DNA from 3 places in the Alteromonas sp. CyTr2 genome. Region 1 is predicted to be linked to each of the others. Evidence: predicted binding sites of a transcription regulator. Region 1 holds the regulator's gene; each other region holds the start of a gene.
What was found. The regulator FliA, encoded in region 1, starts transcription of late flagellar genes. The targets are predictions, from matches to a motif close to CTAAAGNTNNNNNNNNNNNNGCCGATA.

Region 1 (7,935 bases):
AGCAGGCGTCGCTTTTGGCGCAGCTGGCGCTGCTTGTTTCGCTTTTTGAACCGCTTCTGTTGCTGCCTTATCTACAGGAGGCTCTGGCGCCTTTGAAACGGCTCCCTGCTTGGTAGGCCCTTGCCCTGAGCCATGCAGTTGGTCAAGCAGTGCTTCAAATTCGTCATCGGTGATTTCTTCATCACCAGCTTCACTCGGCGTAACTGGTGCTGGAGCTGGAGCTGGTGCATTTGCCTTTGGCGCAGCTTCTTCACCACCAAACTTGCCTTTGCCATGTAAATCATCGAGCAGCGCTTCAAATTCTTCGTCGGTGATATCGTCGTTATCACTAGCGGCAGCAGGTGCAGCAGCCTTTGCAGGTTCGCTTTTAGCCGCTGAGGACTGTCCTGGTGCCCCAGAGCCATGAAGCTCATCAAGCAGCGCTTCAAACTCATCTTCAGTGATTTCGTCAATACCGCCGCTATCACCAGAACTTGGTGCCTGTGCAGTAGGCTCTTCAACAACTAATTCTGGCTCTTCAATCGCGGGCTCAGGTTCTGACACCGGCGCGCTTTGTTCACCAAAAATATTCTCATCTGGAGATTCCGGGCGACTTAGTTTGTGTAACAAGTCTACTAGGTGTGCATCTGCTGGCTCTAATGGATCCCGAGCTTTCACTCGTTCAAACATTTCAACCACCACATCTGTGGCTTGCAGAATAATATCCATCAGTTCAGGGGTTAGTGTTCGTTGACCGTTACGCATTACGTCAAAGACGTTTTCCGCACCGTGACAAATTTCTACTAACTCGGTAAGAGACAGGAACCCTGCTCCCCCTTTAACTGTGTGATAACCACGGAAAATTGCATTCAGCAAATCCGCATCTTCAGGATTGTTCTCAAGATCAACGAGCTGTTCTTGTAATTGTTCAAGTATCTCTCCAGCCTCAACTAGAAAGTCCTGTAATATATCCTCGTCAACATCAAACGACATGCGCCCGCTCCCCTAAAAACCTAAGCTAGACAGAAGATCATCTACATCATCTTGGCCTGACACGACGTCGTCGCGCTTATCGGCATCAATGATAGGGCCTTCTGCCTCTACACCATCAACCTTATCGGCCTTAACGCTAGATGGTTTAGTTTGTTCTGCACCGTCGCGTTCACCAAACATGGTAAGCATGTTAACTAAGCTGTCTTCCACTTCTTTAACCAAGTCGATAACGCGGCGAATAACCTGACCAGTTAAGTCTTGATAACCTTGAGCCATCAATACTTCTGTAAGTAACTGTGTAAGTTTAGCTGACTGTGCCGAACCTTCTTCCAACAATTCGTCTAAGTCTGCGCATAAAGCCTTGAATTCACCCAACTCTATTTGGCGATTCATCAGCTTCTTCCACTCAGGCATAACCTTTTCGATGCGCGCCGACAGCATTTCAGCTATAGGCATGCTCGCTTCAACGGCATCCATAGTAGTATTAGCAGCTTTTTCAGTTTCTTCAATTACGTAGGTTAGGCGGGATTGTGCATCGGGAATATCATCGGTCGCGAGATTTTTAATGCGGTCGTCTATTTGGAAATTATTCAGCGCGTCATGGAGCTGACGCGTCAGTTTCCCTACTTCGGCAAATAACTCAACGTTTTCTTTCATTGAGGCCGCTTCTAATAGGGCATTGGCTGAAGCGTTGTCACCCTCTTCAAGGTAGGTGACAAGCTGTTTTGCTTCTTCCAACGAAATTGGAACGTTTACATTCGTTGACATCCAGTAAACCTCATTTCTCTGGTGAGCGTCTGGATCAACCTAAACGTTCGAATATTTTATCTAATTTTTCTTTAAGTGTTGCTGCAGTGAACGGCTTAACAACGTAGCCATTAACACCTGCTTGCGCGGCGGCAACAATTTGCTCTTTCTTCGCTTCAGCAGTAACCATAAGCACTGGTAGGTGCTTGAGCTTGTCATCGGCTCTAATCGCGCGAAGCAAGTCAATACCCTGCATACCAGGCATGTTCCAATCGGTAACTACGAAATCGAAATCACCTTGCTGCAACATAGGCAATGCAGTACTTCCGTCATCCGCTTCCTGGATGTTGGAAAAACCCAAATCTTTAAGTAGGTTTTTGATGATACGTCTCATGGTAGAAAAATCATCGACCACGAGAATTTTCATGCTTTTGTCCAAAATAGCCTCCAGTGAGGGGTTAATTGTTATTAATTTCTATTCTTCGTCAGCTTGCCACGACTTCATTCGTGATTTGAGTTTTAACATGGCCTGACTGTGAATTTGACTGACTCTCGATTCACTTACATCAAGAACCTCACCAATTTCTCTTAGGTTCAGCTCTTCATCATAATACAGCGAAAGAACAATCGCTTCTCTTTCAGGTAATGTCGTAATTGCATGGGCAAGCGCTTTTTGGAAAGCGCCTTGCATTAAATCTTCCAGTGGTGCGTCGCTACCTCGATTTTGCTCTGTCGAAATAACATCTTCTGACACACCTAAATCTTCAATACCTACCAGCTTTCCGGCATTTACTTCATTAAGCATTTGGTGATAGTCCTGCAAGCTTACATTAAGCTTATCAGCAATATCAGAATCTCTAGCATCGCGGCCTGTTTCGCTTTCTACTTGCGAAATTGCTTCAGTGATCGCTCGGCCATTTCGATGAACTGAACGCGGTGTCCAATCCCCTTTGCGAATTTCGTCTAGCATAGCACCGCGAATGCGAATGCCGGCAAACGTTTCAAAGCTGGCTCCTTTTGAACCATCAAAGTTTCGCGCGGCTTCTAATAATCCAATCATGCCTGATTGAATTAAATCGTCTACAAGAACACTAGCCGGCAATCGCGCTATCAAGTGATGCGCTATACGCTTAACCAATGGCGCATGTCTTTCGACTAACTGCGCTTTATCGGTTTGTTGTTGATAAGCGGCTGCCTTGCTGTTCAACGCTGACTTCCTACGGCTTTTTCTGCAACTAATTGTTCAATGAAAAACTCTAAATGGCCACCTGGCTGCGCTGGAATAGGCCATGTTAAGGCTTTACTCGCCAACTGTGTTATTGCAACGGCTGCCGGTGAACCTGGGTAAGCATCGACAATGGCTGTTTGTTTACGCACTGCTTTACGAATGTTCTCGTCAAACGGTACTGTCGCCACTAATTCTAGTGCAACATCTAAAAAACGCCCTGTCACTTTGCTTAATTTACTAAATAGCTCTTGGCCTTCTCGCACGTCGCGCACCATATTAGCCACAACTTTGAAGCGGAAAACACCGTGCTCTCTATTCAGAATTTTTATCAATGCATACGCATCTGTCAATGAAGTAGGCTCGTCACACACAACGACCATGATGTCTTGTGAGGCTTTTGAAAAGCTCAACACCATGTCTGAAATACCTGCCGCTGTATCAACGATTAGCACGTCAATTTGCGAGCGCAGCTCACTAAAGGCACGAATTAGGCCAGCGTGTTGCGTTGGCGACAATTCTGCCATCGACTGCGTGCCTGATGTGGCAGGGGCGATCTTTATTCCGTGCGGACCGGTCACTAATACTTCATCAAGTGTACATTCGCCGGAAAGCACGTGGGATAAGTTTTTCTCAACACGCAAACCTAACATAACGTCTACGTTAGCAAGACCGAGGTCCGCATCGAGAACCATTACACGTTTACCTTGCTTCGCCATGGCGATAGCGGTGTTCAATGTAATGTTTGTTTTACCTACGCCACCTTTGCCACCGGTGACGGCGATTACTTTGATTAACCGTGATTGCTTCATTTTTCTTAAGCTACTCGCTTGGTCGTCAATCATACTGCTTATGCTGTTTTAATTGCGTTGTTACCACTAGTATGATTCAAACCGTACTTTTTATAAAGCTTTGCAGCAGCGGAAACCAAAGATTTCGCTTCTGCAATCTTAATGTCTTCAGGTACTTTTTGACCATCGGTGACATAACTAACCGGTAATTGGTATTCAACCGCTGCACTAAGCACCTCTCCTAAAGAGTAGCACTCATCTAACTTTGTGAAAATACAGCCACTTAGTTCAATATCATCATACGCTTGAATGATTCTCTGCAAAGCAGGATATTGCGTATTTGCTTGCGCTACCAAATATTTTTTAACATTTGGCATTTGTCCGTTATCAAACTGCTTAATTTGTTTAATTAATCGACTGTCTCTTTGACTAAATCCAGCCGTATCAATCAATACTAGTCGCTTATGACGAAGTTGGAATAATAAATCCGCAAGTTCTTCACTAGTCTGCGCTTTTCTCACCGTGCAGCCAATAATCTTTCCGTATGTCGCTAGCTGCTCATAGGCGGCAATTCTATACGTATCGATGGTAATCATCGCAACCGACTCTGCACCGTATTTTTGCGCATAGCGGGCAGCAAGTTTCGCAACGGTAGTTGTTTTACCGGTACCTGTTGGTCCTACTAATGCAACAGCACCTTGTGCGCTAAGTATATCGTTTCCTGTCACATTTATGCGATTAGCCAATAGGTTAAGAAGATATACCCATGCATCTCGTTCGTTGTAATGTGACGGCGTATAGCTAATAAGCTGTTTCGCTAACGCGTTGCTTAACCCCATATCGGTTAAACGGGTGATTAGATATTGATGAACAGGTTTTTGACGTTTGTTCTTAGCTTCCATCAAGTCGGCCACTTGATATTGCAATACATCGCGAAGAGACGCTAGCTCTTCCTTGATTTGCGCAAGCTCCGCTGACTGCGTCACAGAGGTATCATCCATACTTGACGCTTGATGCTCTGGGAAAGCGTTCTGACGAACTGGTTCATGAGAAGACTGCTGTGCTTCTACGTCGTCAATAAAGGCTTCTGAGAAGTCTAAGTGCGAAGCAATTTCATTGGCGTGCTTAGCATTCGCTGTCATTGGTTGGTTGGGTTGCGCGGGACTCGCTACGCCATTATTTCCACCGTGCTGCTTTTCTAGCAGTGCTTTAAGGCTATCAGGACCGTCGTCACCAATGATTTCGCTCAAGCTAGGCACTGCCTTTTGACCAGGTGTTTTTGCAGCGGCTTGTGGAGACGCTTTCGGCGTAAACAACTTCGCTTCAGGTTCTTTGTCGTAGGCTGCGACAAGCTCAATACCGTCAGCGACTTTGCGATTTGACATGATCACAGCGTCACTGCCCAATTCAGCTTTAACTTGGCTTAACGCCTCACGCATATCTTTGCCGAAGAAACGTCTAATTTTCATTGCAACCTCTCCAATCACCCAGTGTCAGATTATTGACCGACCGAACTGACTATTTTTATTTGTTTGTCGTCAGGCACTTCTTGGTAAGACAGAACATGAAGCCCAACAACCGAATATTTTAAGAAGCGAGACAGAACGGGTCGTAGCATGCCTGAGGTAAGGAGTACTGCAGGCTCTCCTTCTAACTCTTGCTGCTGACTGGCTTGCTGCAATGATTTTTGCAGCTTGTCTGCCAGGCCTGGTTCTATGCCAGCGCCATCTTCGCCACCTGCTTGAAGTGACTGGTGCAACATCTGTTCCAACTCTGGCGCCAAGGTTATGACAGGTATCTCTTTTGCACCTTGAGTAATTTCTTGGACAATTAAACGTTTAAGGGCAATACGCACTGCGGACACTAAAACATCGGGGTCTTGGCTGCGCGTGCCGTACTCACTGAGTGTTTGCACGATTGTACGCATATCGCGAATAGGCACGCCTTCAAACAATAAGGTTTGCAGTACTTTCACGACGGTGCTTAGCGGAAGGATGTCTGGTACTAACCCTTCAACCAGTTTCGGATGCTGTTTGGCAAGCATATCAAGAAGTTGTTGCGCTTCCTCGTGCCCTAATAATTGATATGCATTGTTAGAAAGTAATTGGCTTAAATGGGTCGCTACAACGGTCGCAGCGTCTACAACTGTGTACCCAAGGGTTTGTGCATGCTCCCGTTTGTTGGGCTTAATCCATACTGCGTCTAAGCCAAACGCGGGGTCTTTAGTGGCACGCCCTTCTAATTTACCGAACACTTGCCCTGGATTAATAGCAAGTTCTTCATCGTGACTGATGATGGAATCCCCAATCGTTACGCCTAGCATAGCGATGGTGTAAGTGTTGGGCTCTAAATCCAAGTTATCGCGAATGTGGACAGGCGGAATAAGGAAACCCAGCTCTTGCGATAGTTTCTTACGTACGCCTTTAATGCGCGTCAACAACTCGCCACCTTGGGATTTATCGACAAGAGGAATTAAACGATAGCCCACTTCCAATCCGATGGTATCTACCTGCTGAACATCATCCCAGCCAAGCTCTTTCACTTCAGGCGCAACCGATTCATCTTTTACCACATTGTCTGGCACTTTGGGCTCTGCGGCCTTTCTCTTTTCTTGGACCGACTGCCAGTAAGCAAAGCCTGCAATCAAGAATGAGAAGCCTAAGAATGCGATATGAGGCATCCCAGGAATGATACCCATCACAAATAGAACGCCCGAGGCTATATAAAGAGCTTGATTATTACCAAGCTGACCGCGGATTTCTTTGCCCATTTCCTGGGTCTCGTTTTCACGAGTAACGATAATGGCTGTAGCGACCGAAAGTAATAATGAAGGAATTTGCGCCACCAAACCATCACCGATGGTCAATATGGTGTAGATTTCTATAGCGTTACCGAATGAAAGCCCGTGCTGAATCATGCCAATAAAAAGACCACCGACAATATTAATCAGCATGATGAAAAGGCCTGCGACCGCATCACCCTTTACAAATTTTGACGCACCGTCCATCGACCCGTAAAAATCCGCTTCTGCGGTAATCTCTTCACGGCGTTTACGTGCTTGGTCTTGATCTATATACCCTGCATTTAAATCAGCATCTATGGCCATTTGCTTACCGGGCATAGCATCTAACGTAAAGCGAGCGCTTACTTCTGAAATACGTCCTGCGCCTGCGGTTACAACTTTGAAGTTGATAATAAGAAGAATGGCGAAAACAACAATACCTACGGCGTAGTTACCACCAATCACGACCTCACCGAAGGCTTCGATAACTTTACCTGCTGCATCGCCGCCTTCATGCCCGTAAAGTAAAACAACGCGAGTAGAAGCCACGTTAAGCGCTAATCTCAAAACGGTAGCGATAAGTAACACCAAGGGAAAAATGCCGAAATCTACTGGACGCTGGGTAAGTACAGCCACCAAGATAATGACTAGCGACAACGCAATATTAAAGCTAAACAGCACGTCCAGTAAGAATGGCGGCATAGGCAATATAACCATGCCCATAATTGCCAAAAGGACGATGGGTGCGCCTAAACCACTGGTAAAATTTTGCAGCTGATTTTTATCGAATCGCTGAAGATAACCGGATAACTGCATAGCTTGGTGTCTCTCTATCAGAAAATTGACGCTTTATGTGAATCTTCTAGTGAGTTTTCAACTAACGTGCCAGCTTTGTGTTTTACGCAAAAGTTATCCAAATCTGAGCTGTAATCATGCGTGATTACTGTCTACAGTGACTTGTATAGAGCGATTAAGATTTTGTATCTGAGGAACATACGAACAGTTTTTAATTACGTCACTATTCCTAGGGCCTACTCTTCATTTTAAAAGGATTATTCATGGTAGTACTACAAAACCGTGTTGCAACGTTTTGTTGGGTCAGCCTTGTCATCATGCTGACTTTTAGTCATGTAGCTCATGCATCTAAACAACCTAACTTACGGACAGCGTGTGGAGAATTTGCTAGCTGGTTCGGGGCACATACCTATGTCCCACCTTCAAAGTCAATTTTAACCCATTTAGCGGTTAGGTTAGTGTCGGTACTCTGGTGGGATAGGCAAATCCCGTTTAAGTGGCTTAGGACGTTTGCCCTTACCTGCTCTATGCGCTTTTAACTGATAAACATGTGCGAGCACCTGCGCTACCGCCATAAATAAGGCGTTAGGAATTTCATCGTCCACTTCAGTGGAGTAGAAAAT
Region 2 (7,935 bases), on a different contig from region 1:
AATGGCGATTGCACCGTTAGCTGAGACTCGAGTTGACGAGTGGGATCGCATGATTGATATAAACGTTAAAGGTCTGCTGTATGGAGTAGCCGCAGCGCTTCCGATTTTTCAGGCTCAGGGAACAGGCCACTTTATCAATATTTCATCCGTAGCGGGTGTCAAAGTATTCAGTCCCGGCGGCACGGTTTATAGCGGAACCAAATTCGCTGTTCGCGCTATTGCCGAAGGCTTACGCCATGAAGTTGGGGGTAACATTCGTTCAACAATCATTTCACCGGGGGCAGTCGAATCTGAATTAAAACATGGAAGTTCAGATACTCAGGGTGCAGCCTTTGTAAAAGATTTTTATCAGCAAAATGAAATTCCATCTGAATCTGTTGCTCGTGCTATCGCATACGCAATTGAGCAGCCTGCGGATGTGGATATCAACGAGATTGTTCTGCGCCCAACTGTTCAAGAATTTTAATTCGTTTAATAAAAGACTTATTAACCAGCGGGTGATTTAAGCACCCGCTGAATATTCAGTATGTGAGGTTATTGATGACAGCGTTAAACAGACAAATGCGTGCTTTGGTATTAGATAGCTATGAAGAGGGTACAGTATTCCGGGATGCCCTGATTAACTTACCCTCTCCATCAGCAGGTCAGGTGCAAGTAAAAATATTTGCAAGTGGAGTCAATCCTATTGATTACAAGATCCGCCAAGGTATCGCTCCTTATGCCATGCCGGAATTACCCGCAGTACTTGGCACCGATTTAGCTGGAGAAATTGTTGCTATCGGCGACGGCGTCACCGGCTTTGCAGTAGGCGATGCAGTGTATGGTCTGACTGGCGGAGTGCGAGGATTGCAAGGATCATTGGCTGAATATGCCAACGTTGATGCTGAGTTACTTGCTCTCAAACCGAAAAATTTGCCCATGCGTGAAGCTGCGGCTTTACCTCTGGTTGCACTTACCGCTTGGGAAGGTTTGGTTGACAAGGCGAATGTTAAAGCGGGCCAGAAAGTCCTTATCCAAGGTGGAGCTGGCGGAGTTGGACATGTAGCTGTGCAAATTGCTAAGGCCTTAGGTGCCGACGTTTATGCCACTGCATCGACTGGAAAACAAGAACTGCTCAAGGCGCTTGGTGCCACGCCGATTGATTATCACACTGTAAGCCCTGCTGACTACGTGGACGCATACACCCAAGGCAAAGGATTCGATATCGTTTACGACACTGTCGGTGGCTCTGTACTCGATGCCTCGTTAGGTATCATTGCACATTATGGACATATTTTAAGCTGTGCTGCATTCAGCTCACATAATCTGGCACCGTCGTCATTACGCTCTGCAACATTGTCAGCGATTTTTGTGTTACACCCACAGCTCAGCGGAGAGGGGCGCAAACATCATGGTGACATTCTGCGGCAAATTACGGCGCTTGTTGAAGCTGGACAAATTAAGCCGCTACTCGATCCGTTACGCTTTTCCCTAGACACGGCAATGGATGCACATAATGCCGTAGAGTTGGGGTCCATGGGTAAAGTAGTTATTGATGTAATTGCTTAAAAAGTCATTGTTGTAATTACTTAAAAAGTCATTGTTGAGGATGCATATGAGCCCAAGAAAACTAATTCGAACTGTTCGTTTCCATGAATTAGGTGGCCCCGAGGTATTAACTATTGACTCGCTCGCGAGTCCAAGTTTGCAGGCCACTGATGTACGTATTGCGGTCAAGGTTGTTGGGCTCAATCGTGCTGATGCCATGTTTAGGCGAGGCAGCTATATAGAAAAGGCTGACTTCCCTTCGCGAATCGGCTATGAAGCATCCGGGATAGTCATTGAAGTCGGGGAAGAGGTAAATCATTTACGCCTTGGGGACGAGGTTTGTATTGTCCCTCAGATGGGGCTTTCTCAGAACGGCTGCTACGCAGAAGAGATTGTCGTACCAAGTGAATATGTGGCACTCAAACCAGCAGGGCTAACCTTTGCTGAAGGCGCAGCAGCTTGGATGCAGTACCTGACAGCTTATGGCGCTTTGGTCGAAATTGCTAACGTGCAAAAAGGCGATGCAGTACTGATAACCGCCGCATCGAGCAGTGTTGGATTGGCTGCGATTCAAATTGTGAATGCTCTGGGGGGGATCCCTATCGCTACAACTCTAACAGGAGCTAAAAAGGCTGCTGTGCTCAAGGCTGGCGCGGCCCATGTGATTGCAACCCAAGAAGAACCGCTGCTGGATAGCTTGAGAAGTATCTTGGGAGAAAACAATTTAAAAATCGCATTTGATGCTGTCGGTGGGCCGCAGATAGCAGAAATTGCTGAAGCAATGAGCCCTGAAGGAACAATAATAGCACACGGAGCATTAAGTCCCGAAGTCACTCCTTTTCCCTTAAAAATAGCACTTCGTAAAAGTCTGACAGTTAGGGGGTATGTGTTTACTGAAGTTATAAAAGACATCGAGCGTTTTCGCAGAGCAAAGCAATTTATCCACTCGGGTTTATCCGAGGGAACACTCAAGCCTGTCATTGATCGAAGCTTTAAATTTGAAGAGATAGTAGCAGCGCATCACTATCTGGAGTCCAATCAGCAGATTGGTAAAATAGTGGTCGAACTTGATTAACAGTTCGTAACTTCCGCTAATCTCTTAACTAAGTCAGTGGCTGATATTGGTTGGGAATTTGCGTGTTCAGTGGCGAGTAGCATGGCGGAATTTATTGGAAGGCTAGATAACCCAAGCAATGAGATTTGGACGATCAAACGGGACGGTAAAATTCTAGCTTCTGTACGAAAGTCAGGGCTCTGAATTGGTGGAAGAGAAACTAGGCTTACAATGGGGTATAGAAGTCTTGGAGCAACGCTTCACCAAGTACCTATAAACGTGAATAAATATTTAAGGAGTCTCAATGACAGCTACAAAAGAAGAAGTTATCGCTTTCATGAATTCGGAGTTTCCACAAAGCAAATGCGTTGTGGAAGCAGTGAGCAACGGTAGAGCGACTGTATCTCATCATGTAGGTCAGGATGAATTACGTCCTGGCGGAACGGTTTCGGGGCCTGTCTTAATGAGTGTGGCTGATGTGGCACTTTATGTGGCGATACTTGGTCAAATTGGCATCGTGCCATTGGCAGTAACAACTAGCCTTAACATCAACTTCTTACGTAAGCCATCGGCAAATGAGCGAATCATTGCGGAATGTTCTCTGATAAAAGTCGGCCGTACTCTCGTGGTTGGGGAGGTTTCTCTGTACTCTGACGGGGTGAGTGATTTGGTAGCACATGCTGTGGGTACATACTCTATACCGCCCTATACATCGTAACGAAGTGAAAATATTAAAACAATTAACTCTCTGAAAGCTTGACTCCGTTTAAAAGAAAAAAGGCAGTTATTTGAGGGGAAGATTAAATGGTTATCAATTGTAATCTGATATAAACGCCTACTTCAGGCCTGCAACGGAGGCATTGGAGCAATTCGAGGCCAACAAATAAAGTCAGTCGGACAGCTAACGCTGTCGCTGCTTTGGGCGTAGAACGTTCGCCCCTTGTCTACAATGGACAAGCGCGTTAGTAACCTTCAATATCCGCTTTACGCTCGAAGCCGACATTGAAGGCTATTCAAAGGAAGCTATATCTCACTCCCAACACGACTGACCAAACTCAACACATAAAAAAACGAGTGCTTAAAAGCACTCGTTTTCAATTGGCTCTTTTACGTGGCCTAGCCCTCGTTTCCACGCTTAGCCTAGCGTGTCGAAAAGCCTCAGTCGACGATAAGTGTTACTAAGTTTAAACTTAGTATTCCCACCATCCTTCTTGCCACCACTCCAAAAACTCTTCAAAGTCGATGTAACCGTCATCGTTACTATCGATAAGCTTAAAGCCTTCTTGTACATGGCTAGCTTTCGTTTTTGGTGAAATAACGGTTAGAAGCTCGATGAACTCCGGCAAATCGATTTGGCCGTTGCCATCACGATCGAAAAAGCTGAAGTCCTTTCTAATTTCTTCAATTTTAGATTCTGAAAGTTGAGTGCTCACTCGCATTCCTTATTTCAACTGCAATAAGCACGAGTGTAACGCCCTTCTTTCTAGCTGTCTACGCCTGATTTTCTTTTGCTTTAAGTGCACGTAAACGTTGAGCTTCTGCTTTTTCTTGACGCTTTTGTTCCATGGTCAAACGCGCTTCCGTTCCTACGTGCTCTTGTTGACGCTCTTTTGCCAGTTGAACCTGTTTTTCACGTTCTCTAAAGCGAGCAATTTGATCGTCGGTATGGGTACCAAAGCAGTGTGGGCAGCTTACACCCGGCTCATACTTATCACTCTGCTTGTCTTCTTCAGTAATTGGAAGTCTACACGCGTAGCACTGCTCATAATGGCTTTTCTCTAAGTCATGGTTAACTGCAACGCGATTATCAAATACAAAGCAATCGCCTTCCCACAATGACTCTTCTTTCGGTACATCTTCAAGGTACTGTAGAATACCGCCTTCTAAGTGATAAACCTCGTCAAACCCCTGCTCTTTCAAGTAAGCCGTCGATTTTTCACAGCGAATACCACCGGTGCAGAACATAGCCACTTTTTTATTTTTTGACGGGTCGAGCTCTTTCGCTACGTATTCAGGAAACTCACGAAACGTTTCGGTTTTAGGGTCGATAGCGTGTTTGAACGTACCAATTTCAATTTCATAACCGTTTCGCGTGTCAATAACCGTAACATCTGGGTCGCTAATGAGTGCGTTCCAGTCTTTAGGTTTTACGTAAGTACCAACGGTTTTGCGAGGGTCAATACCCTCAACGCCCATGGTCACAATTTCTTTTTTCAGTTTTACCTTGGTGCGATAGAACGGCTGTTCATCGTGAAGAGATTCTTTGCAAGAAATAGGATTAATACGCTCGTCGCTGTTTAAATAAGCAAGCAATGCGTCGATACCTTCGCGGGTACCAGAAACCGTACCGTTTATCCCCTCGTGGGCAAGAAGAAGCGTACCTTTAATGCCATTAGCTTCCATTGTTTCGAGAAGCGGTTGGCGGATTTCTTTGAAGTTTTCAAGCGCAACAAATTTATACATTGCGCATACAATATATTTAGACATATTTTAACCTTTGCTGATTGGAGCGTAAGACCAGTGCAAAAATGCGGCGCGCAATATAACAAAAAGGAATGATAAAAACTAGAGCGGATACGAATTAGCGCTCGTACGTCAACCCAAACTTAGCACGCAACAACGAATTGAAATAACTGCTATGCAATATTCTCAAAAGATGTGAAGTGTGACGAATTTTCATGTTGTGAATGGTGTTCTTTATCTTGTGATGAGAGGATATCGTATAGCATCGTATTATCTTCCTTCACGGTGTTAGCGTATTCCTTTTTCAACCGCTTTTGTGTTGCCAAACTACAATTATCTACTACATCGTCGGGTAGACGTTTAGCATCATCAGTTTGTGATAGTGGAGAGGGATTCATACTTAAATATAATCTTGCTGCCGCATAGTCTTGAGATACTAACTCAGACAAAACGCGCATTCTGCCCCATTCGCTTTCATTAGCGGCTAGCGATGGCCTTCTATAATAATTTAACGATGCAAGCTTGGATTCGATGCTGCTTTTATCATCAGATTCTGACGCTACCGCTTCAATTTCAAATGGCTCGGCAACACTATGTTGCTGCATAGCAAGATATAAAGAGAACAACGCTCCCTGCGCAGATGCTTTAGCAAGCACACCACTGCGCTCCCAGTATATACTGGGGTCAATAGGTATTTGCTCACGAGCTTCGACAGTTTCTTGCGACATTCTTATTTACAACTTCATATGTATACTTATGTTTTCGGCAAGATAATGTTTTTCTTAAGCTTATTATCTAAAATTAGATATACTCCTATAAAGTAATCGCGCGCTCATTCATGGATTTGAAATGCAATTTAGCAACAAACAAGTACTGATTGTTGAAGACCAACGCCCTTTCCTTCTTTTATTAAAGGGGCTGATGCATTCGATGGGCGCATCTGATGTAGTTACGAAGTCATCTGCTGAACAAGCGGTATCACTATGTAAAAAGCATAAGTTTGATATTGTCATTTGTGATCTACACTTGGGAGCTGACAACAAAAATGGCTATGAGCTCATTGAAGAGTTGCGCACTCGAAGGCTTATCAGTCCCACATCGGTGTTCATTCTGATAAGCGCAGACAGCGCTCGACCGGTAGTGTTGGGCAGTATTGAACGTAGACCCGATGATTTTTTAATTAAGCCCTTTTCTCAAGTTCAGCTGAAGTCTCGTATTGTTCGTGCGTGGCAGAAAAGACAGTTTCTCCAGCAAGCGTTTAGTCTCGTTGAACAGGGTGAAATAAACAGTGCGATCGACCATATCGAAGCGTTACTTGACTCCCCTTCCCACTATAAAGGTCACTGTGAACAGCTATTAGTCGAGCTATACTGGCGTATAAAGCAACCCGATAAATCGCTAGATGTGTTACGTGACTACATTGACGGAAAACCCGTGCTGTGGGCACAAATAGCTATTGGAAAAACTTACTTGCTTTTAAAGGAATATGAGAAAGCGATTTCAATTGCCAAGAGAACGCTAAAGCGTAACCGGTTCAATGCAGACGCCCACGATATTCTTGCGCAAGCACACCAAGCCACCACAGCTGGCGACAAAGCACTAGATGCAATAAAAGAAGCAATAAAACTGTCACCCTACTCCTTACCCAGGCATTTCAAAGCCTGTGAAATAGGTCGGCAAAATGACGATTTAGTGCTGGCAGCGAGTTCAAGCCAAGCGATCTGGGATTTATCAAAACGAACCGTTCACAAAACAAGTTTACACTGGTGCGGTATTATCCGAAGCCTTTTAGATGTCGCAGAGTTTGCAGACGACAAGCGCCAGCGCAATAAGTATCAGCAAGAAGCATTACTTACCCTGCAACGAGGAAAGTTTGATGAACATCTTCAAAAAATGGACAGAGATTTTGATGTAGATATATTTGGTACAATCGTCAACGCTAGAATTAGCGCTATAGACGGCAAACTGATTGATGCCAAACGCCACTTAACAACGTCACAAACACTTCTTGACGATAAGTACACGGAAGTTCCTACCGCGTTTATCCCTGACAGTATTAACGTTATGTATAAACTGGGTGAGTTTGATGATGCGCTACAGTTGAATGCACTTTTGACTTCAAGACAGGATGAGCTCGACCAAAACAGTCTAAACATGCTTGATGCGCAAGCCCTCAATGCTCAGAAAAACTTAGCTAGTTATCAACAGTTCAACCGCGAAGGCATTCAGCACTATCAGCAGCAAGATTACGAACGTGCTAAAGCTTCGTTCGCCCTTGCTCAAGGCTTTGCTCCTGTAAATACAGGGGTTGCGCTTAATCTATTACAGTGTCTTCTACAAATTGCAATCAAAGAAGATAAAGCTGAAATGAAACTCATTAATGAGTGTAAGCGGTTGTTTAAATTAATTGACGATATGTCACTTAAGGCGCCTTACAAAGAAAAATACACCAACCTTAGAGATGAGCTCTCTAAATATATTGGCTTTTGAATTAGAAAACTGGTGAGCTATGAGATTGTTAGTTTTTGTACTGATGGCAATTTTAATCAACGAGGTTAGCGCCAATGAACAGGCGCTAAGTCAGAACGAGTCTTTTGTACTAGCCGATGCTGGTATTCACAGAATGACATTTGAAGAGCTAAACAGTGGTGAAATATTTGTTATTCGCGGATTAAAAGTACCTAGCACTCAGCAATTCGAGGGTAGTCAAGCTAACGAGAAACACCTCCCAAAACTCGTCAAAGTTAAAACTGGCAAATACTATCTAAAATCGATAACTCCAGCATTTTCGAACATTGGGGTAAGACGTTTTAAAAAACCCGAATGCGATGACTGCTTTTTCTCGCTTCAACCAAGCGCGGTTTCTTATCTGGGTAGGTGGAATATTGATT
Region 3 (7,935 bases), on a different contig from region 1:
CCAGCTTTGTTCATATTCACCGCTGTCGATAAGTTCCAGCCAGCTTGTTGCACCTTCAAGGACTTCGCTACTGACATTAACTGGCTTGCCAGCTTCAATTACTTGGTTGCTACCATTGTTCGCATTGACCGTTTGCGCATAATAAATAGCAGCAAACAAACTGATGGCGAGCGCTAGCGTGATCCAAAGAACATGTTGGGGATTCAACGACGTTCGCCGGTCACCCTGCAGCTTAATTGAATGATGAGCTGCGGCATTCTCGCCCGCAGTAGAAGTTTGCGAGGTTGGCTGCCCTTGAGCATGACTTGTAGTGGCATGGGTTTCACCCATTAAAAGCGCATCGGGCGTCGTTTCGAAAACTGAAGCAAGTGCGCCTATTGAATCGTGTGAAGCAGATTGTGTTTTCTCAATTCGCTGAATAGTACGCAAACTCAATCCAGACACATCTGCCAGATGCTGCTGACTCCATGCCCTAGCATTGCGAAGTTGTATAAGCTTTTGACTGTCTACTTTCATATCCATCTCGCGCTTCCTCCTGTTAGCTGCGCTTCACATACGTTAAAAACGTAACGCGGTTAACAGTAAGAAATATCCATGGTCAGTGATACGACAGTTTTACGCCAACCCTGTGACAAAGCAAGCCTGATGGGCACGTTAACGTTCTTATTCTTTTGCTACCAGCATTCTCGTTGTGAAGCAAAGAAGGCCTACTAGTGCTAATCGTCTTGTTAACGCAGGGCATAGGTACTCAATCCCCCCACCTGCAACCGCAAATCAAATGAGCTAGTATTAATGACTTATCACAACGCAATGCGTACAATACCGCCCCCCGAAAAATAGGTTGGTGATTTATGAGTTCAGATAGTCAATTTTCAGTTGGTCAGCGTTGGTTAAGCAACACAGAAATAGAGCTGGGGTTAGGTGTCGTTATTGGTAGCGACTTCCGTTCTGTCGAAGTGTTGTATCCAGCAACAGGCGAAGCGCGAAAGTATACTAAGCAAGATGCGCCGCTTACGCGACTAATTTTTGAAATTGGCGAAACGGTCAAAAGCCAAGACGGCTGGGAAATGACCATTACTGAAAAAGAAGAAAGCCAAGATCTTTTCATCTATCACGGGCTTCGCGAAGACACCAAAGCGCAAGCGCGATTACCTGAAACCATGCTAGACAGCCATATTCGCTTGAACCAACCTGAAAAGCGCCTGTTCAGTCAGCAATTAGACAACCCTAAATGGTTCGATTTGCGCGAGCGTGCTTTAGATCATCAATACGATTACTTACGTTCAAACACCATTGGTCTTGCAGGTGCGCGCATATCGCTTATTCCGCACCAACTCCACATTGCGTCAGAGGTAGGCGGCAGACACGCACCTCGCGTATTACTTGCCGATGAAGTAGGTCTTGGTAAAACCATTGAAGCCGCGTTGATTATTCACCAGCAGCTTAAAACAGGCCGCGCAGAGCGCGTGCTTATTTTGGTTCCAGACTCGCTCATGCACCAATGGTTAGTTGAAATGCTTCGTCGCGTTAACCTTCCTTTTGCCATTTACGATGAAAGTCGTTGCGAGGCTATAGAGAAGAGCGAAGGCTTACAAGATGACGAAACATCTGACGCGAGCGCTGTGAATCCATTTGAAAACGACCAGCTAGTACTTTGTAGTATCGACTTCCTAAGCAAGAGCGAAAAACGCCAGCAGCAAATTCAAGCTGCAGGATGGGATTTAATGGTTGTCGATGAAGCCCATCACCTTGCGTGGTCAAGTGAGGCTCCCTCTGCCGAATACTTGTGTGTGGAAGCGCTGGCAAACCAAACGCCAGGCGTATTACTGCTTACCGCAACGCCTGATCAACTTGGTCACGAAAGCCACTTTGCCCGCTTGCGCCTGCTCGACCCGGCTCGCTTCCATAGCTACGATGCATTCTTAGATGAAGAATCGAAATACAGCCAACTGGCCGATGCGGTAGCGCCATTACTTTCAGACGCCGAGCCTAACGACAAGCAACGCAGCAAACTCGCAGAATTCGCGCCTGACGTAATGGAACATGTGGGTGATTTAAGCTCGCCGGAAAATCGCCATGCGCTGCTGCACCAACTTATCGATTGTCACGGCACAGGCCGTATGCTGTTTAGAAACCGCCGCGCCAATATCGAAGGCTTTCCGATGCGTAAATTAAGCGCTTACGAACTGGCTTTGCCTGAGGTTTATTCAGATGCCGTGAGCGGCGGCGACTTAACCTATTCACTGTATCCTGAACGTATGGCAAGCGTGGTTAACAGCTGGACCAAGCAAGACCCGCGCGTTGAATGGCTGCTTGATTTCATGCAAAGCGTTAAGCCAGAAAAGATTCTGCTTATTTGCGCAAGCGCCCGTACTGCACAAGAGTTAGGTGAGGTTATTCGCACGCAAACCGGTATTCGCCACAGTGTATTCCACGAAGGCATGAGCATTGTTGAGCGCGACAAGGCGGCCCATTATTTTGCTGATGAGGAAGACGGCGCACAAATTCTACTGTGTAGTGAAATTGGTAGCGAAGGTCGTAACTTCCAGTTCGCCCACCATTTGGTGCTATTCGATTTGCCTATCACGCCAGATCTGCTTGAACAACGTATTGGTCGTCTTGACCGTATTGGCCAAACCCAAACCGTACAAATTCACGTGCCGTATTTAGCGAAAACCGCGCAGCACGTATTACTAGATTGGTATCACGAAGGGCTGAATGCCTTCGAAAAGACCTGCCCCACGGGCTCTGGTGTATTCGACGACGTTAAGCCTCTGCTTATTGGTGCATGCTTACACCCTGACGATATGAGCGCGCGTGACGAGCTAGTGAACATGAGTGTTACGCTTAATAGCCAGCTCGTAGCGCAGCTTGAAGCCGGTCGCGATCGTCTTCTAGAGCTTAATGCTTCGGGAGAGGGCCGCGTAGAACAACTGCTTGAAGACATTATTACCCTTGATAGCGAACAAGATTTGTCGCGCTTTATGGGTCGCGTTTTCGATGCTATTGGTGTTCAGCAGGACGAAAAAGGCAATGACTGCTTTATTCTTATGCCAACTGAATCGATGGTGAGCCAGCTTCCAGGTCTTGACCCAGAAGGCATGACGGTTACTTACAAGCGCCGTGTTGCCACCACGCTAGAAAACGTGCAGTTTTTAAGTTGGGATCATCCACTTGTGCATACCGCCATGGACGTAGTACTCACCGACGTACACGGAAAGAGCAGCATGGGCTTCATTGCCGAGCCATCTTTGCCAAAAGGCGCTTATTGGGTTGAAGCGCTGTTTGTGCTGCAGGCGCAAGCGCCTAAAGCGCTTCAGTTGGGCCGCTTCTTACCTCAAACGCCCGTGCGAGTGTGTTTAGATGCGCAAGGAAACCCGTCTGAATTGAGCTTCGACGTTAAACGTAAAATTGGACGTAAGATCTCGGCTCAGCTTCTAAAAGCCTTGCAACAGCCGCTTGAGCTTGCCATTGAAAAGGCGCGTAAGCTTGCCCATCAGCAAGCTAACCAAAAGCAGCACGACGCACTTAACAGCATGCACAGCACGCTTAACGAAGAAATACAGCGCTTGCGCGATCTTCAAAAGCGTAACCCAGCAGTACGTGACAGCGAAATTGAGTTTATTGAAACACAAATGAACGCCCTTGATAAAGTTATTCAGGATGCAGATGTTCAGCTGGACGCCATTCGTATTGTGGTAAATAACCCGTAACCTCGAAAGGTTAAACATTCAAAAGCGACTGTGAAGTAACGAGTACATAATGGCGAACCCAAGTTTTGTTTATAACCCACCGATGACACCTTATCTTGATATTTTGTATCAAGATGAGGACATAGTGGTTGCGCATAAACCTAGCGGGCTATTGAGCGTTCCGGGCAAAGCATTAGAGCACCGCGACTCGTTGATTAGCCGAGTGAAACGTGTGTATCCCACCGCCACAGTAGTGCATCGCTTAGACATGGCGACTTCGGGTATTTTGGTGCTGGCGCTTAATAAAGATAGCCATCGCCATATCTCGAAACAGTTTGAGTTACGTCAAACTAAAAAGCGCTACTTCGCACGTGTTCATGGGCATGTAGAACAAGACAGCGGAGAGGTTAACCTTCCCCTTATTTGCGACTGGCCAAACAGGCCAAAGCAAATGGTAGACTTCGAGCGCGGTAAAAAAGCCGTAACGCACTTTGACGTCATTGAGCGCACACTGGATGAAAAAGAGCGACCCTATTCTCTCGTTGCCCTTTATCCTATTACCGGTCGCTCTCACCAACTGCGAGTACATATGCTTGCTTTGGGTCACCCTATTTTGGGAGATAGACTCTATGCCCATGAAGAAGCGTTATCCATGGCGCCTCGTTTACAGCTTCATGCTGAAAGCTTGAGTCTTTCGCACCCGACACTTGGGCATTGGCTGCACTTTAATGTCGCCATCCCTTTTAGTCCGTTTTGCCCAAAGCCGCTCTCAGAAAGTATTGAGTAGCGTTCTAACGCTACTCAACTTTATCAATAGACTCCATTTTAGTTTTAACGCACCCTGCCGATAACCTTCGTATACGCTTGATGTACGAATTAATTTGATGCTGTCAAAGCTGAATAGATCCAGATTAAGGTAAAGGCAAACCACATTTTATGAAAAGGCACGCTCTCCTTTTAACATTTGCTGTTATTGTTTCGCTATTGCCTATGACAGCTCACTGTGACTTTTTCACAGATGTTAGTCACGCCTATCTGCCTGGAGAAGTGAAACCTTTGATGATTGGAGAAGTTGAATCCCCAATTATTGAAATTGAAGCGCAAACACCATTACCTTTGGGTGTGGCTATCATACTCACCGAGCCTTTTCCCTCTAGCCTTACGCTCGCGCAGGGAAATAGCCTTGCCAACATGCTTGCAGAAAAAGGCTGGAATGTAGTGATAAGTCCGTTTAATTTGCCGGTCAATGTCACTTCCCAGCAGAACCTACCTGCTGAATCTACAAACACCGACAAATCAGACTCTGAAAATACGTCTATGTCAGCCCAAAATATCCACCCCAGAAGTAATCAACTTACGCAGTATCTCAATTTCGAATCAGCAACTTCAGCACTGAGTTTACAACTCAATGCATTGAATAATTATTTACAAGACAATTCAGGCTACCGTATGGTCATTGCACAAGGCATGCTGGCCACAACTTACTTGTCCGTCGTAGAGCAACAGCCTCAACTTCATCCAGACACTTTCGTAGCCATTTCACCTTTTTGGCCAGAAGAATCAACGAATACATTAGTTATAGATAATATAGCGCAGTCCAGCTTTCCAATATTGGATCTGTCACTAAGTGGATTTAACGATTGGGCGAACAGTACCACGCAAAAACGAAAGATTAGCGCAAAAAACGCACTAAAAATGCACTATCGGCAAATAATTATCCCCAGCAATTTATTAGCCTTTAGTATAAAGGAGTTTCAGAAACCCCCTCATATTCAGATAGTTGCAAATAGTACTATTGGTTGGACTCGCCACCTAGGCTGGTAATTCGATAATTTACCGATTACGCTAAATTAGTATCCAAAACAATTACCTAAATTTAATGGTGTAAATAGCAAGCCTCTGTCCTAAGCAGTAAGATTGTTATGAACTATAATACTTTTAGCAAACATAAACGGTTGAGTTACTTGTGAGTGTTCAAGATTTCGTAGATAACAAAGCAAAGCAGCTGTGTTTCTATTTGAGAGCATTTTGGCAAGGAGAGCTTCCTATCGAGGAGATCGAGCTATTCTTTTGGGATAGTATGGAAGAATGGGGGCAAATTGATTACACCTTAACGCAGCCCTACACACAAAAAGAACGAGTTTTTTGGCATTTACTTCACCAAGTGCATTATTGGAATGAAGATAAGCTAATTAACGACCAGTTTCTTGTAGATGAACTAAATAACTGCGTGAATTTCCTTGAAGGTTTGGGTCATTGCCCACTCGACTGCGTAGGCATTCGTCCATAGTAAAACTTTCACTTCAACGCGTTATTGCTTCTCACTGTGGTTCATGGCTCAATATGCTTTTGTATTCTTGCCTAAGGCCGCAGTTTTGCTCAACGCTTTAAAAACGTTTAACGACAAACGATACCTCAGTATATTTCTTTTCGGCATTTCCAGTGGCTTCCCTTGGATCATGATTGGTTCAGTGCTATCTGCTTGGCTCAAAGATGAAGGTTTGTCTCGCTCGGCCATCGGCTTATTCGGCATTATTTTCGCGACATACTCTTTTAATTTCCTCTGGTCTCCGCTTGTCGACAAAATCAAGCCCCCACTATTAGGTCAACGACGAGGTTGGATTTTCGCTATGCAAGGCTGTGTAGTTTTGCTGTGTTTAGTGATGTCTCAACTCACTGCAGACCAAGATTTGTTTTATGTTGCATTAGTCGGTTTGCTTATTGCTATTGCCTCAGCCACGCAAGATATCGCCATCGATGGTTTTCGCATTGACTGTATTGCCCAAGACGACAAAGACGGCATGTCAGCTGCGTCTTCAGTAGCCACCGCTGGCTGGTGGACAGGTTATGGCGGGCTTGGTGCTATCCCGTTCTTCTTGGCTGACATGACATCTTGGACTTGGCCAAACATTTATCTTTTACTCGGTGCTCTCATGGCTTTATTAATGTGCGCCACGTATTTAGCGAACGAGCCACAAATTGACCGCGAAGCCTTGCTTGAAAAGATAACAGCCAAAGATACAAAGCAGTCTCCCGTTTTTCACTGGATACAAACTACTCTGGTCACGCCATTCGCCGAATTTTTCAATCGAAACGGCGTTAAATTAGCGGCGTCGTTTTTACTGTTTATCTTTCTATTTAAAATCGGTGAAGCCTTTCTAGGCCGCATGAGTATCGTGTTTTATAAAGAAATTGGCTTTTCTAATAGCGATATCGCTACTTACTCAAAATTGCTCAACTGGTGGGTAACCATCGTATTTTCACTGTTAGGTGGATTGGTTAACATTCGCTACGGTATTTACCGCGGATTGATGATTGCGGGTGTGGCCATGGCCGCGTCTAACTTACTATTTGCACTGATCGCGCAAACAGGCCCTTCCACATCTCTTTTAGCCATAACCGTTATTGTCGATGGCTTTACAGGGGCTTGGAGCACCGTTGCTATGGTCGCGTTTATCTCACTCTTATGCAATCGAGCGTTTAGTGCAACCCAATACGCACTCATGGCCTCCCTAAGTGTTGCGGGCAGAACCTTGGTCGCTTCTAGCAGCGGCTTTGTTGTAGATAGTCTTGAAGGCAATTGGAGCCTGTTTTTTATTCTTACAGCAGTCATGGTAATTCCCAGCCTTTGCTTTTTGTATTCAATTAGGCACCACATAAAGCGCGTTGAGTCACCGTAATTTTTTTCTACTTCCTTGCAAGTTAGCGTTAGTTGCCTACATTTAAGATGGGTATTTTTACCGCATATTACTAGTAAGGATGAACGTGAGCTCAAACCACACTGGCCAGTCGCAGCGCAAATCATCATCAATTTCGCGGACATTCACTTTTTCAAAAGTGGGTGTTACAGCACTGTTGATCGCTATGGTTGTCATTGCGGTTTTAATCGCGCTGATGAGCAAACAACAAGCTCTCATAGCAGCCTTAAAGCAGCAGAGTTATTTAGAGGACAATATTCTTGCCACTGAGTCTAGTATCAATCAGTTTACGTTTCAGGTGGAGAGCAGCGCGTTTTCTGGCCCCGCGAATTATACTATTTTAAAGCGCGAGCTACAGGTCACCCTTCAAGGTATATCTGAATACCTCCGCAGTAGTGCAGGTCAAACTATCTCGCCCACCGTTTTATCCGAAAGAGACTTTGCAATAGCAAAAGAAGGATTGAATAGCGCGTCTGCACGGCAGGTCGCGCAAACCACACTAGATTTACTTCATACTCTTATTGAGTTGCCGACAGACGATGCAA

Region 2: a site for FliA is predicted at 5,805-5,831, ahead of QME20_RS07080 (VC2046/SO_2500 family protein). Genes of this name have one in related genera too.
Region 3: a site for FliA is predicted at 4,516-4,542, ahead of QME20_RS04275 (DUF3530 family protein). Genes of this name have one in related genera too.

Annotation. Positions count from the first base shown of each region.
Region 1 covers NZ_CAMZMZ010000005.1:103,400-111,334, reverse strand. Annotated here, with positions in the region: gene QME20_RS05030 (chemotaxis protein CheA) at 1-972, opposite strand, end outside; gene QME20_RS05025 (protein phosphatase CheZ) at 985-1,740, opposite strand; gene cheY (chemotaxis response regulator CheY) at 1,775-2,158, opposite strand; gene QME20_RS05015 (RNA polymerase sigma factor FliA) at 2,195-2,926, opposite strand; gene QME20_RS05010 (MinD/ParA family protein) at 2,923-3,789, opposite strand; gene flhF (flagellar biosynthesis protein FlhF) at 3,795-5,204, opposite strand; gene flhA (flagellar biosynthesis protein FlhA) at 5,234-7,333, opposite strand; gene flhB (flagellar biosynthesis protein FlhB) at 7,768-7,935, opposite strand, start outside.
Region 2 covers NZ_CAMZMZ010000008.1:120,910-128,844, forward strand. Annotated here, with positions in the region: gene QME20_RS07050 (SDR family oxidoreductase) at 1-466, shown strand, start outside; gene QME20_RS07055 (zinc-dependent alcohol dehydrogenase family protein) at 541-1,548, shown strand; gene QME20_RS07060 (zinc-dependent alcohol dehydrogenase family protein) at 1,595-2,602, shown strand; gene QME20_RS07065 (PaaI family thioesterase) at 2,886-3,299, shown strand; gene QME20_RS07070 (EF-hand domain-containing protein) at 3,772-4,014, opposite strand; gene QME20_RS07075 (rhodanese-related sulfurtransferase) at 4,073-5,068, opposite strand; gene QME20_RS07080 (VC2046/SO_2500 family protein) at 5,218-5,772, opposite strand; gene QME20_RS07085 (tetratricopeptide repeat-containing response regulator) at 5,894-7,534, shown strand; gene QME20_RS07090 (hypothetical protein) at 7,554-7,935, shown strand, end outside.
Region 3 covers NZ_CAMZMZ010000004.1:125,525-133,459, forward strand. Annotated here, with positions in the region: gene QME20_RS04260 (DUF4019 domain-containing protein) at 1-522, opposite strand, end outside; gene rapA (RNA polymerase-associated protein RapA) at 852-3,713, shown strand; gene rluA (bifunctional tRNA pseudouridine(32) synthase/23S rRNA pseudouridine(746) synthase RluA) at 3,763-4,479, shown strand; gene QME20_RS04275 (DUF3530 family protein) at 4,629-5,516, shown strand; gene QME20_RS04280 (hypothetical protein) at 5,659-5,982, shown strand; gene QME20_RS04285 (MFS transporter) at 6,026-7,372, shown strand; gene QME20_RS04290 (response regulator) at 7,452-7,935, shown strand, end outside.